2 regions of the Halobacillus sp. ABR2_026 genome follow, and region 2 is predicted to be linked to the other one. Evidence: a T-box and tRNA genes for the amino acid it is inferred to sense, from the RefSeq annotation. Region 2 holds a T-box; the other holds one or more tRNA genes.

Region 1 (7,034 bases), 2.5 Mb from region 2:
AGCCTATCTTTCCGGGTGGTTTTTATTTATGCAGGTGTTGATAATAGTACCAGCATTGGTTCAGCATTTTGATTTGATATTTGTCTTTGTTCAAGAATGCTCGTGTCATTTGTTTCATTAACCATGATGGCATGAAAGTTCAGCTCCTTTATATTCAAGTCATACTTGTGGTAGAGTATGCACAGGACAAGGGAGGTGTTCCTATGACAGATGAAGAATTGCAGCAATGGACTCATAAACTCTCAGAAGAATATTTTGACAAACCATTTGTACATGATGTATACTTCAACTCTCGTCTAAGGACGACAGGAGGCCGATACATTCCTTCTAAAAAAGTGATTGAAATCAATCCGAAATATAGTGTAGAATTAAATGGTGTCGAATTGGAAGGCATCATTAAACATGAGCTTTGCCACTATCACCTTCATATAGAAGGAAAAGGTTTTGGGCACCGCGATCCTGAATTCAAAGCACTAATGAAAAAGACAGGATCTCCGAGACATTGCTCACCACTTCCTTCCACCTCACAAGAAAAGTTTCACCATTATGTTTGTACAAAATGCGGGCAGACATACAAAAGGAAAAGGAAAGTGGATACTAGAAAATTCGGCTGTGGAAAATGTAAAGGGAAGATTAAAAAGAAGTAAATTTTCCATTGACGAAAGATTATGCACATGTTAAATTAGTTAAGTCCTCAAAAAAACAAGCCATTCACTCATGAATTACATTGAAATTTCATTGAAAAAAAGGTTTGACATTGAATGCAGGATGTTATAAGATATAAAACGTCGCTGATAAACAACAGCAGACAATATACATTATTCCAACGTAGCTCAGTGGTAGAGCAATCGGCTGTTAACCGATCGGTCGTAGGTTCGAATCCTACCGTTGGAGCCATTATGGAGAAGTACTCAAGTGGCTGAAGAGGCGCCCCTGCTAAGGGTGTAGGTCGCGTAAGCGGCGCGAGGGTTCAAATCCCTCCTTCTCCGCCATTCTCTTTATTGGCCCGTTGGTCAAGTGGTTAAGACACCGCCCTTTCACGGCGGTAACACGGGTTCGAATCCCGTACGGGTCACTTTTCAATACATAGGTCCGGTAGTTCAGTTGGTTAGAGATGCCTGCCTGTCACGCAGGAGGTCGCGGGTTCGAGTCCCGTCCGGACCGCCACTCTTTTTGGGCCATAGCCAAGCGGTAAGGCAACGGTTTTTGGTACCGTCATGCGCTGGTTCGAATCCAGCTGGCCCAGCCATTTTTCTTTGAAAAAAAGGTTGACAAAAAGATGAATACATTATATGATGTTTCTTGTGCTTTTAAAAAACATCACGATCATTGAGTGTTACAGATTCCTTTTAAGGAGCCATTAGCTCAGCTGGTAGAGCATCTGACTTTTAATCAGAGGGTCGAAGGTTCGAATCCTTCATGGCTCACCATTTATTATGCGGGTGTGGTGGAATTGGCAGACACGCTAGATTTAGGATCTAGTGCTTCACGGCGTGGGGGTTCAAGTCCCTCCACCCGCATTATCCAATTATCATGATCAGCATCCCATTGTTATTTAGCAATTTTGCGGTCGTGGCGGAATCGGCAGACGCGCTAGGTTGAGGGCCTAGTGGGAGGTAATCCCGTGGAGGTTCAAGTCCTCTCGGCCGCACCAAACTTTTTCAAAAAAGTTCTTGCGTCAAAACACAATAAATGATAAGATAATCAATGTCGCTTTTTTAATGCGCCCGTAGCTCAATTGGATAGAGCGTCTGACTACGGATCAGAAGGTTAGGGGTTCGACTCCTCTCGGGCGCGCCATCAACGGGAAGTAGCTCAGCTTGGTAGAGCACTTGGTTTGGGACCAAGGGGTCGCAGGTTCGAATCCTGTCTTCCCGACCATCGAAATGCTAAAACAACATGATACACTTGCGGGTGTAGTTTAGTGGTAAAACCTCAGCCTTCCAAGCTGATGATGAGGGTTCGATTCCCTTCACCCGCTCCATTTTATTGAATGTCATCGGGGCCTGTAGCTCAGTTGGTTAGAGCGCACGCCTGATAAGCGTGAGGTCGGTGGTTCAAGTCCACTCAGGCCCACCATGATTCACTTTTGATCTTTGAAAACTGAACGAACCAACCAGTACGTCAAAACATTTCTTCTTTTATAGAAGAGATTTGAAACAAAGCACATTCGGTGTGCAAATGAGCAAGTCAAACTTAACTTTTATGGAGAGTTTGATCCTGGCTCAGGACGAACGCTGGCGGCGTGCCTAATACATGCAAGTCGAGCGCGGGAAGCGAGCGGATCCCTCCGGGGTGAAGCTCGTGGAACGAGCGGCGGACGGGTGAGTAACACGTGGGCAACCTGCCTGTAAGATCGGAATAACCCCGGGAAACCGGGGCTAATGCCGGGTAATACTTTCTTTCGCATGAAGGAAAGTTGAAAGATGGCTTCTCGCTATCACTTACAGATGGGCCCGCGGCGCATTAGCTAGTTGGTGAGGTAACGGCTCACCAAGGCGACGATGCGTAGCCGACCTGAGAGGGTGATCGGCCACACTGGGACTGAGACACGGCCCAGACTCCTACGGGAGGCAGCAGTAGGGAATCTTCCGCAATGGACGAAAGTCTGACGGAGCAACGCCGCGTGAACGATGAAGGTCTTCGGATCGTAAAGTTCTGTTGTTAGGGAAGAACAAGTACCGTGCGAATAGAGCGGTACCTTGACGGTACCTAACGAGGAAGCCCCGGCTAACTACGTGCCAGCAGCCGCGGTAATACGTAGGGGGCAAGCGTTGTCCGGAATTATTGGGCGTAAAGCGCGCGCAGGCGGTTCCTTAAGTCTGATGTGAAAGCCCACGGCTCAACCGTGGAGGGTCATTGGAAACTGGGGAACTTGAGGACAGAAGAGGAGAGTGGAATTCCACGTGTAGCGGTGAAATGCGTAGATATGTGGAGGAACACCAGTGGCGAAGGCGACTCTCTGGTCTGTTTCTGACGCTGAGGTGCGAAAGCGTGGGTAGCAAACAGGATTAGATACCCTGGTAGTCCACGCCGTAAACGATGAGTGCTAGGTGTTAGGGGGCTTCCACCCCTTAGTGCTGAAGTTAACGCATTAAGCACTCCGCCTGGGGAGTACGGCCGCAAGGCTGAAACTCAAAGGAATTGACGGGGGCCCGCACAAGCGGTGGAGCATGTGGTTTAATTCGAAGCAACGCGAAGAACCTTACCAGGTCTTGACATCCTTGGACCTCCCTAGAGATAGGGATTTCCCTTCGGGGACCAAGTGACAGGTGGTGCATGGTTGTCGTCAGCTCGTGTCGTGAGATGTTGGGTTAAGTCCCGCAACGAGCGCAACCCCTAATCTTAGTTGCCAGCATTCAGTTGGGCACTCTAAGGTGACTGCCGGTGACAAACCGGAGGAAGGCGGGGATGACGTCAAATCATCATGCCCCTTATGACCTGGGCTACACACGTGCTACAATGGATGGTACAAAGGGCAGCGAAGCCGCGAGGTGTAGCAAATCCCATAAAACCATTCTCAGTTCGGATTGCAGGCTGCAACTCGCCTGCATGAAGCCGGAATCGCTAGTAATCGCGGATCAGCATGCCGCGGTGAATACGTTCCCGGGCCTTGTACACACCGCCCGTCACACCACGAGAGTTGGCAACACCCGAAGTCGGTGAGGTAACCTTTATGGAGCCAGCCGCCGAAGGTGGGGCCAATGATTGGGGTGAAGTCGTAACAAGGTAGCCGTATCGGAAGGTGCGGCTGGATCACCTCCTTTCTAAGGATATTACGGAAACGTACTGTGTTGGTTGTTCAGTTTTGAGAGATCAAACGATCTTTCAACTTGTGAACCTTGAAAACTGGATAAGGAATCATTGTTTCATCTAACGATGAGGCAATTGATGACAAGACATCTAATTGAAATTGTAAACGTCTTTTCACGAAGATAGTTAAGTGAATAAGGGCGCACGGTGGATGCCTTGGTACTAGGAGCCGATGAAGGACGGGACTAACACCGATATGCTCCGGCGAGCCGTAAGTAGGCTTTGACCCGGAGATTTCCGAATGGGGAAACCCGCTGTTCGTAATGGGACAGCATCCTATACTGAATACATAGGTATAGGAAGGCACACCCGGGGAACTGAAACATCTAAGTACCCGGAGGAAGAGAAAGCAAACGCGATTTCCCAAGTAGCGGCGAGCGAAACGGAATCAGCCCAAACCAGAAAGCTTGCTTTCTGGGGTTGTAGGACACTCCATTGGAGTTACCAAAGAGGAAGATAGATGAATCGATCTGGAACGATCAGCCAGAGCAGGTAACAGCCCTGTAGTCGAAATCTTTCTCTCTCCGGAGTGGATCCTGAGTACGGCGGAACACGAGGAATTCCGTCGGAATCCGGGAGGACCATCTCCCAAGGCTAAATACTCCCTAGTGACCGATAGTGAACCAGTACCGTGAGGGAAAGGTGAAAAGCACCCCGGAAGGGGAGTGAAAGAGAACCTGAAACCGTGTGCCTACAAGTAGTCGGAGCCCGTTAATGGGTGACGGCGTGCCTTTTGTAGAATGAACCGGCGAGTTACGACCGTATGCGAGGTTAAGCAGCAGAAGCGGAGCCGCAGCGAAAGCGAGTCTGAATAGGGCGAGTGAGTATGCGGTCGTAGACCCGAAACCGTGTGATCTACCCATGTCCAGGGTGAAGGTCAGGTAACACTGACTGGAGGCCCGAACCCACGTAAGTTGAAAATTACGGGGATGAGGTGTGGGTAGGGGTGAAATGCCAATCGAACACGGAGATAGCTGGTTCTCTCCGAAATAGCTTTAGGGCTAGCCTCAGAATAGAAAGTCATGGAGGTAGAGCACTGATTGGACGAGGGGCCCCTATCGGGTTACCGAATTCAGTCAAACTCCGAATGCCATCGACTTTGTTCTGGGAGTCAGACCGTGGGTGATAAGGTTCATGGTCGAGAGGGAAACAGCCCAGACCGCCAGCTAAGGTCCCAAAGTGTGTGTTAAGTGGAAAAGGATGTGGAGTTGCTTAGACAACCAGGATGTTGGCTTAGAAGCAGCCATCATTCAAAGAGTGCGTAATAGCTCACTGGTCGAGTGACTCTGCGCCGAAAATGTACCGGGGCTAAACACACCACCGAAGCTGCGGATTGATCTTATGATCAGTGGTAGGAGAGCGTTCTAAGGGCCGTGAAGTCAGACCGTAAGGACTGGTGGAGCGCTTAGAAGTGAGAATGCCGGTATGAGTAGCGAAAAAAGAGTGAGAATCTCTTTCACCGAATGCCTAAGGTTTCCTGAGGAAGGCTCGTCCTCTCAGGGTTAGTCGGGACCTAAGCCGAGGCCGAAAGGCGTAGGCGATGGACAACAGGTTGATATTCCTGTACCACCTCCTTTCCGTTTGAACGACGGGGGGACGCAGGAGGATAAGGAGAGCGCGCCACTGGATGTGCGCGTCCAAGCAGTGAGACGGTCGGATAGGCAAATCCGTCCGGCAACGTTGAGCTGTGATGGGGAGGGAAATAAAGTACCGAAGCTCCTGAGTTCACACTGCCAAGAAAATCCTCTAGTGAGGAAAGAGGTGCCCGTACCGCAAACCGACACAGGTAGGCGAGGAGAGGATCCTAAGGTGAGCGGGAGAACTCTCGTTAAGGAACTCGGCAAAATGACCCCGTAACTTCGGGAGAAGGGGTGCTCCTCTGCCGAGGAGCCGCAGTGAAAAGGCCCAAGCGACTGTTTACCAAAAACACAGGTCTCTGCGAAGCCGTAAGGCGAAGTATAGGGGCTGACACCTGCCCGGTGCTGGAAGGTTAAGGGGATGCGTTAGCTTATGCGAAGCGTTGAACCGAAGCCCCAGTAAACGGCGGCCGTAACTATAACGGTCCTAAGGTAGCGAAATTCCTTGTCGGGTAAGTTCCGACCCGCACGAAAGGTGCAACGACTTGGGCACTGTCTCAACGAGAGACCCGGTGAAATTATACTATGTGTGAAGATGCACATTACCCGCGACAGGACGGAAAGACCCCGTGGAGCTTTACTGTAGCCTGATATTGAATGTTGGTACAGCTTGTACAGGATAGGTAGGAGCCTTGGAAGCCGGAGCGCTAGCTTCGGTGGAGGCGCTGGTGGGATACTACCCTGGCTGTACGGACATTCTAACCCAGGACCGTGATCCGGTCCGGAGACAGTGTCAGGTGGGCAGTTTGACTGGGGCGGTCGCCTCCCAAAAGGTAACGGAGGCGCCCAAAGGTTCCCTCAGAATGGTTGGAAATCATTCGCAGAGTGTAAAGGCACAAGGGAGCTTGACTGCGAGACCTACAAGTCGAGCAGGGACGAAAGTCGGGCTTAGTGATCCGGCGGTTCCGCATGGAAGGGCCGTCGCTCAACGGATAAAAGCTACCCCGGGGATAACAGGCTTATCTCCCCCAAGAGTCCACATCGACGGGGAGGTTTGGCACCTCGATGTCGGCTCATCGCATCCTGGGGCTGTAGTCGGTCCCAAGGGTTGGGCTGTTCGCCCATTAAAGCGGTACGCGAGCTGGGTTCAGAACGTCGTGAGACAGTTCGGTCCCTATCCGTCGTGGGCGTTGGAAATTTGAAAGGAGCTGTCCTTAGTACGAGAGGACCGGGATGGACACACCGCTGGTGTACCAGTTGTTCCGCCAGGAGCATCGCTGGGTAGCTACGTGTGGTCGGGATAAGTGCTGAAAGCATCTAAGCATGAAGCCCCCCTTGAGATGAGATTTCCCTTTGCTTTAAGCAAATAAGATCCCTCAGAGACGATGAGGTTGATAGGTCCGAGGTGGAAGCGTGGTGACACGTGGAGCTGACGGATACTAATGGATCGATGACTTATCTATCGAAATGATAGCTTTCGTGAAAAGCGTTTCTTCAAAAGATGTTTCCTTATCCAGTTTTGAGGGTTCACCTCAAACTTTATATTGATGTGGTGGTGAAGGCGAAGAGGTCACACCTGTTCCCATGCCGAACACAGCAGTTAAGCTCTTCAGCGCCGATGGTAGTCGGGTTTACCCCCGTGAG
Region 2 (7,034 bases):
AAAGACTCAGGTGACAGTGGAATATGATGAAAACGACAAGCCTGTCCGTGTAGATACTATCGTTATATCCACTCAACATGCTGAAGAAGTCACACTTCAACAGATTCAGGAAGACTTGAAAAAGCATGTGATCCAACCGATCGTTCCCGAAGGTTATATCGATGAAAAGACGAAATACTTTATCAATCCTACAGGGCGATTTGTTATTGGCGGTCCACAAGGGGATGCGGGTCTTACTGGTAGAAAAATCATAGTCGATACCTACGGTGGATATGCTCGTCACGGAGGCGGCGCATTCAGCGGTAAGGATGCTACGAAAGTGGATCGCTCGGCTGCTTATGCAGCACGTTACGTCGCTAAAAATATCGTAGCTGCAGGGCTGGCGGATTCTGTAGAAGTTCAGCTTGCTTATGCTATCGGTGTGGCTCAACCTGTTTCCATTGCTATCAATACGAATGGAACAGGTACGGTTTCAGAAGAGAAATTAGTAGAAGCTGTCCGTGAATTGTTTGACCTGCGTCCTGCAGGAATCATTAAAATGCTGGACCTGCGCCGTCCGATTTACCGTCAAACAGCTGCTTACGGGCACTTTGGACGGACAGACGTAGAATTCCCTTGGGAACTGACAGACAAAGCCGATGAGTTGAAAGCTCGTTGTAAATAAAAAAAACCGTTCCAACCAATCGGTAGGAACGGTTTTTTTTATGAATAGACACAGAGTGGATATCTATGAATTCTCCTGCATCTCTTTATAATACTGACCTTTTTCAACGTAACTTTTTCGTATTCGGTTCAGCTCTTGGATGTCCTCTTCATTCAGTTCCCTTATCACTTTGGCAGGACGGCCGAAAGCAAGGGTATTTGGAGGGATAACTTTACCTGGTGGCACAAGGCTACCGGCCCCTATGAAGGCCTGTTCTCCTATCACAGCACCATCGAGGATTAAAGATCCCATACCGATCAATGCGTTTTCTTTCACATGAGCAGAGTGTAGGGTGACCTGATGGCCTATCGTTACTCCATCTTCAATGACTAAAGGCAGGTCAGGACTTTGATGTAGAAGGCTCAAATCCTGGATATTCGTATTTTTGCCGATATGTACGGGAGCAACGTCTCCGCGGATGACCGTTTTGAACCAGATGCTGGCATTTTCACTAATCGTTACATCCCCTGTAATCACCGAATCTCCAGCGATATAAGCAGTTGGATGAATGGCCGGTGTTTTTCCTTTATATTCGCAAATCATGAAGAACCCCCTTATAATATATCTAATGATAGTATAGCAGAAGGAATGAGGGGGATGCTGTGAAGAAACTAGAAGCCGCTCATGACCGGGCAACCATTGTTATTGTTCATGGTGCTTTTGAACATTCCGGTCGGTATCATGGATTAGCTGAACAATTTCATAATGATGGTTTTTCTGTCATTTACGGTGATCTGCCCGGCCAAGGGAGTTCTTCTGGTAAGAGGGGACATATACGGTCTTTTGGAGATTATGTGGATACGATAAAAAACTGGATCCATCAGGCGGATCCCACAAAAAAAGTATTCGTCATCGGTCATAGCATGGGAGGACTTGCTGTTGTCAGAGCGATGGAAACGGCCCGATTGGGTGTGGATGGGGTGGTCTTATCCTCTCCCGCTCTAGGACTTCTCAAAAAAGCAAGTATCCCGTTGGAGGTTATCTCTTATTTATTGAATACTTTTTTTCCATCTTTACGAATAAAAGCCCCGCAGGACCCTGAATACATTACACGTAATAAGGACAAGATTATAGAGTTTAATCAGGATCCTATGATCGTTGATAAAGTTTCCGTACGGTGGTACCGCGAGTTCCAGAAAGCGACCAGAGAAGCATTTGCAGATCTTCCCAAATACCCTGATGTCCCGTTGTTAATGATGCAGGCAGAAGAGGATTACATGGTGAAGATTGAGAAGACAGCTGAGTGGTTCGATCGTTTACAAGTGAAGGAGAAAAGGTATAAACAGTGGCCGGGGCTCTACCACGAGATCTACAATGAACCTGAGTGGAAGGAAGTTTATCAACATACGCTGTCTTTTTTAGAGGATCACTTAACGTAAGACTGTAAGGAGGATTTCTTTTGAAACGAGCCGTTCCTACCAACGCTATCCTTTTGATGTATCAAGTGTATCGTCATGTCTTTCCCGCTGTTCATCGTGAATTATCGCATTGGATTGAACGTGCCAAAGCAATTCCTGACGAAGAGCTGAGAAATCAAGCCTTAACGAGTATTGAGGAAAAGACATTCCATTGTGAGGGTGGGTCCATTTATTCTGTCCTGTCGGGGACGAAAGATAAACAGGCCATCCGTTTTATTGTAGCTTATCAGACCATCAGTGATTATTTAGACAATCTTTGCGATCGAAGTACTTCGATGGACCCTGAAGATTTTCGTATGCTTCATGAATCAATGATTGATGCTTTAACTCCCGGCAACCCATTGCAGGATTATTATCAGTACCGGGAAGAAAAAGATGATGGGGGTTACCTCCACCAACTTGTGGCTACTTGCCAGGAGGTACTCGCAGAAGCTTCGAACTATTCGACCGTCCAGGCGCAAGCGTTGAAGCTCGGTGAACTGTATGGAGACCTGCAAGTACATAAGCATGTTATCGAAAATGAGAGAATCCCCAGGCTGCAACGTTGGTTCACGCGTTATCAAAAAGAATGGCCCGAACTTAGCTGGTATGAATTCTCTGCTTGCACAGGATCTACTTTAGGGATTTTCTGCCTGATCTCCTACACATTGAGTGGTCGTATGGATATGGCTTTATCCGACCAAATCGTCCGAAGTTATTTTCCGTACATGCAGGGGTTACATATTCTGCTTGATTATTACATTGACCAAGAAGAGGATGAAAAAGAAGGGGATTTGAATTTTTGCGCCTACTACGATCATGATGAGGACATGAAGACACGTTTCCGATATTTCGTAAAAAGGACACATGAAGAAATTCAGCGACTACCTGATGCTTCTTTCCATCAAATGATCCACGAAGGTTTAGTCGGGATGTATCTTGCTGACAGGAAGGTGGGCAGGCTTTCCAATGCGAAGAGCTTTGTAAAGGAAATGCTGAAAGTGAGTGGAAGGAAAGCGACTTTCTTCTATTTTAATACCAAAATGTATCATAAATTAAAGCCTGGCCGCGAATTGTAGCGGACCAGGCTTTTTTTAAATTCTTTCGATAGCTAAAATGAATGGTGGAGTGCTCTTCTTATTCAGGAATCCGTAGTGCAGGACTTGGTATTTTTGGGAGTTTAGTTGTGTCACGTATTCCATCAGGGCTTCTTTTTCTTCGGCGCCTCCAGGGTGTCCGTGATAGACAACAAGAACGATGAGACCACCTTTTTTCAAGGAGGTCAGGACGTTTTGCACAGACTGGATTGTCCCACCCGCTTGAGTGACGACACTTTTATCACTGCCAGGTAGATAACCGAGGTTGTATAAGGCCCCTGCAATGTTCGTTTCATGTTCTTCTTGCAGGTAATCTTGAATGTGCTCATGAGAATCATGGATCAGGGTCGTCTGCTTGTCATATCCTTGATCCAATAAACGCTGATGAGTGTTTTCAATGGCCTTCTCTTGGACATCAAAGGCGTAGACGCGCCCTTCTGAGCCAACGAGTCCTGCTAAAAAGGCCGTATCGTGTCCGTTCCCGCATGTGCCGTCGATGACTGCATCACCGGGGGCAACCGCTCTTTTTATCAAAGTATGTGCATAGTCTAAAATTCTTTCAATCGTCATAGTGAAGCCTCCATATGTCTTGTTCTTTGATTATTGTAGCATGAACCATCCTGTCATGTGGATCACCTCTGTGCTGCTTGACAAAGCACGTTTCATTCATTAATATACGGTTATAATACTCTGACGTTGAAAAGGAGTAGTAGTGATTCTTCCAAGCAGTAGAGAGACAGCGGGTGGTGCAAGCTGTCCTTGGAGGTCATGAACTCACCTTGGATGTCGCGGAAGTGAACAGAAGTAGTTTCCGCCGGTGAGATCGCCGTTATCGATATCAAGTTGAACACGTATGTGTTAATTTGGGTGGTACCGCGGGAATCAAGCCTCTCGTCCCATGTTGGGATGAGGGGCTTTTTATATTTTGTAGAGAGATTATGAGGAGGTAAGGAAATGGCTTTTGATCATAAAACCATTGAAAAGAAATGGCAGAAGCACTGGCTGGAAGAGAAAACTTTCAAAACAGACAGTTATTCTGACAAGAAGAAATTTTACGCACTGGATATGTTTCCATATCCATCAGGAGCAGGTCTGCACGTCGGTCACCCGGAAGGATACACGGCTACAGATATCCTTTCCCGTATGAAGCGAATGCAGGGGTATGAAGTCCTGCATCCGATCGGTTGGGATGCGTTCGGTCTTCCGGCTGAACAGTATGCGCTTGACACGGGGAATGACCCGGAAGAATTTACAAAACAAAATATTGATACGTTCCGCCGCCAAATCCAGGAACTAGGTTTTTCTTATGACTGGGACCGGGAAGTGAATACAACAGATCCTGATTACTATAAGTGGACCCAATGGATCTTCTTGAAGCTTTATGAAAAAGGTCTTGCCTATATTGATGAAGTTGCCGTGAACTGGTGCCCAGCTTTAGGTACTGTTTTGGCTAATGAGGAAGTCATTGATGGTCGCAGTGAAAGAGGAGACCATCCTGTCGAAAGACGTCCGATGAAACAGTGGATGCTTAAAATTACAGCATACGCCGATCGCCTTTTGGAAGACTTGGAAGATTTGGATTGGCCGGAGAGCATTAAAGATATGCAGCGAAATTGGATCGGGAAATCAGAAGGGGCAGAAGTAACTTTTGAAATCGCAGATACTGATCGCTCATTTGATGTGTTCACAACCCGACCGGATACATTGTTCGGTGCTACGTACGCAGTTCTTGCGCCCGAGCATCCCCTCGTGGAAAAAGTCGTAACAGCAGAACAACAGGAAGCCGTTCGTGCTTACACCGAGAAGGCTCAAAATAAAAGTGATCTGGAACGGACAGATTTAGCTAAAGATAAATCCGGCGTGTTTACAGGTGCCTATGCGATTAATCCGATCAATGGTGAAAAACTGCCGATATGGGTGGCAGACTACGTACTCATGAGTTATGGAAGCGGAGCAATCATGGCCGTTCCAGCTCACGACGAAAGAGACTTTGAGTTTGCACAGCAGTTTAGTCTTCCTATCATTCCTGTCGTCGACGGAGGAGATGTGGAGAAAGAAGCCTTTACAGAAGATGGTCCTCACATCAACTCCGATTTCTTGGATGGTCTTGGAAAAGATGAAGCGATCGATAAGGCCATTGAATGGCTCGAAACTAACGGTAAGGGGAAGAAACAAACGACCTACCGTCTGCGCGACTGGCTCTTCAGCCGACAGCGTTATTGGGGAGAGCCGATTCCTGTCATCCATTGGGAAGATGGTACGATCGCTCCGGTTAAAGAAGAAGATCTGCCTGTCCAACTCCCGAAGACAACGGAGATTAAGCCTTCGGGTACGGGAGAATCCCCGCTGGCTAACATCGATGAGTGGGTGAATGTCGTTGATCCGGAAACAGGTATGAAGGGACGCAGAGAAACCAACACAATGCCGCAGTGGGCAGGAAGCTGTTGGTATTACCTTCGTTACATCGATGCAGGAAACCCAGACACATTTGCTGATTATGAAGCATTGAAGAAGTGGCTCCCGGTTGATGTGTATATTGGTGGTGCTGAACATGCTGTCCTTCACCTTCTATATGCCCGTTTCTGGCATAAAGTCCTTTATGATGCAGGGGTTGTACCGACAAAGGAACCTTTCCAAAAATTATTTAACCAAGGAATGATCCTTGGCGAAAATAATGAAAAGATGAGTAAGTCTAAAGGGAATGTTGTGAATCCGGATGACATCGTTTATTCTCACGGGGCAGATACCTTGAGACTTTACGAAATGTTCATGGGACCACTGGATGCGTCTGTTGCGTGGTCCACAAATGGCCTGGACGGCGCTCGTCGCTTCCTGGATCGTGTATGGCGGTTATTTGTGACGGAAGGTGTATTATCTGAAGCGATTCAAGAGGGCTCAGATGATGCGACATTGGAGAAGGTCTATCATGAAACCGTCAAAAAAGTTACAGAGAATTTTGAAGAACTTCGTTTCAATACAGGTATTTCTCAAATGATGGTCTTCATCAATGATGGATACAAAGCAGATGTTCTTCCGAAACAATACGTAGAAGGGTTTGTTAAACTCCTATCTCCTGTTGCCCCGCACCTTGCAGAAGAGTTGTGGGAGAAGCTTGGTCATAAAGAAACCATCAGCTACCAATCCTGGCCGCAGTTCGACGAATCGAAGCTCGAAGAAGATGAAGTGGAAATCGTTGTACAGGTAATGGGGAAAGTACGGGCAAAAATGTTGGTGAATAAAGAATCTTCCAAAGAAGATTTAGAAAAGCAGGCGCTTGAGAACGAAGATGTTAAACAGTGGCTCGAAGGGAAAACCATCCGTAAAGTGATTGCTGTTCCCGGAAAGCTTGTAAATATTGTAGCGAATTAATAATGGCAAAGCACTCTGATATCAGGGTGCTTTCCTAATTTTATAAGCTTTCGTGTTTGATTTTAGCTAATACTAAAATAAAATGAAGATAGAAATCATTCTAATGGAGGGATAAAATGACCACAATTAAAGAAATTACACCTCAACAAGTAGAAGAAAAAATCAATAATAATGAGGACATCACTGTCATTGATGTAAGAGAAGATGAAGAGGTTTCGCAAGGAATGATCCCTACTGCCAAACATATACGACTTGGTGATATACCTGAGAGCGTAGAAAATCTTCCTAAGGAACAGGAGTATGTTATGATCTGCCGTTCCGGCCGCCGCAGTATGAATGCAGCTGAATTCATGAAGGAAAGAGGCTTTGCGAATGTCCTGAATATGGAGGGCGGCATGTTGAAATGGAAAGGGGAATTGGTTTTTTAACTTCCTCCTTATGACAGGGGTTTACTTAAAAGCTTCAGGG

The links. A T-box is a leader RNA that pairs with one kind of tRNA and senses whether it is charged. The one in region 2 lies ahead of leuS (leucine--tRNA ligase), so its partner is inferred to be a tRNA-Leu.
Region 1: it encodes a tRNA-Leu, which carries the amino acid that the T-box ahead of leuS (leucine--tRNA ligase) is inferred to sense. The anticodon was not compared.

What each region holds. Positions count from the first base shown of each region.
Region 1 is NZ_JBSWTM010000001.1:355,838-362,871, forward strand. Features, by position in the region: gene cmpA (cortex morphogenetic protein CmpA) at 23-133, opposite strand; gene ACXADE_RS01920 (SprT family protein) at 204-647, shown strand; tRNA gene ACXADE_RS01925 (tRNA-Asn) at 823-897, shown strand; tRNA gene ACXADE_RS01930 (tRNA-Ser) at 902-992, shown strand; tRNA gene ACXADE_RS01935 (tRNA-Glu) at 1,004-1,075, shown strand; tRNA gene ACXADE_RS01940 (tRNA-Asp) at 1,090-1,167, shown strand; tRNA gene ACXADE_RS01945 (tRNA-Gln) at 1,175-1,249, shown strand; tRNA gene ACXADE_RS01950 (tRNA-Lys) at 1,355-1,430, shown strand; tRNA gene ACXADE_RS01955 (tRNA-Leu) at 1,439-1,520, shown strand; tRNA gene ACXADE_RS01960 (tRNA-Leu) at 1,567-1,654, shown strand; tRNA gene ACXADE_RS01965 (tRNA-Arg) at 1,724-1,800, shown strand; tRNA gene ACXADE_RS01970 (tRNA-Pro) at 1,805-1,881, shown strand; tRNA gene ACXADE_RS01975 (tRNA-Gly) at 1,911-1,984, shown strand; tRNA gene ACXADE_RS01980 (tRNA-Ile) at 2,003-2,079, shown strand; rRNA gene ACXADE_RS01985 (16S ribosomal RNA) at 2,203-3,767, shown strand; rRNA gene ACXADE_RS01990 (23S ribosomal RNA) at 3,938-6,853, shown strand; rRNA gene rrf (5S ribosomal RNA) at 6,939-7,034, shown strand, end outside.
Region 2 is NZ_JBSWTM010000001.1:2,855,627-2,862,660, reverse strand. Features, by position in the region: gene metK (methionine adenosyltransferase) at 1-664, shown strand, start outside; gene ACXADE_RS14825 (gamma carbonic anhydrase) at 728-1,246, opposite strand; gene ACXADE_RS14820 (lysophospholipase) at 1,306-2,082, shown strand; gene ACXADE_RS14815 (tetraprenyl-beta-curcumene synthase family protein) at 2,103-3,179, shown strand; gene mnmM (tRNA 5-(aminomethyl)-2-thiouridylate-methyltransferase MnmM) at 3,195-3,767, opposite strand; T-box leader at 3,885-4,099, shown strand; gene leuS (leucine--tRNA ligase) at 4,152-6,566, shown strand; gene ACXADE_RS14800 (rhodanese-like domain-containing protein) at 6,683-6,994, shown strand.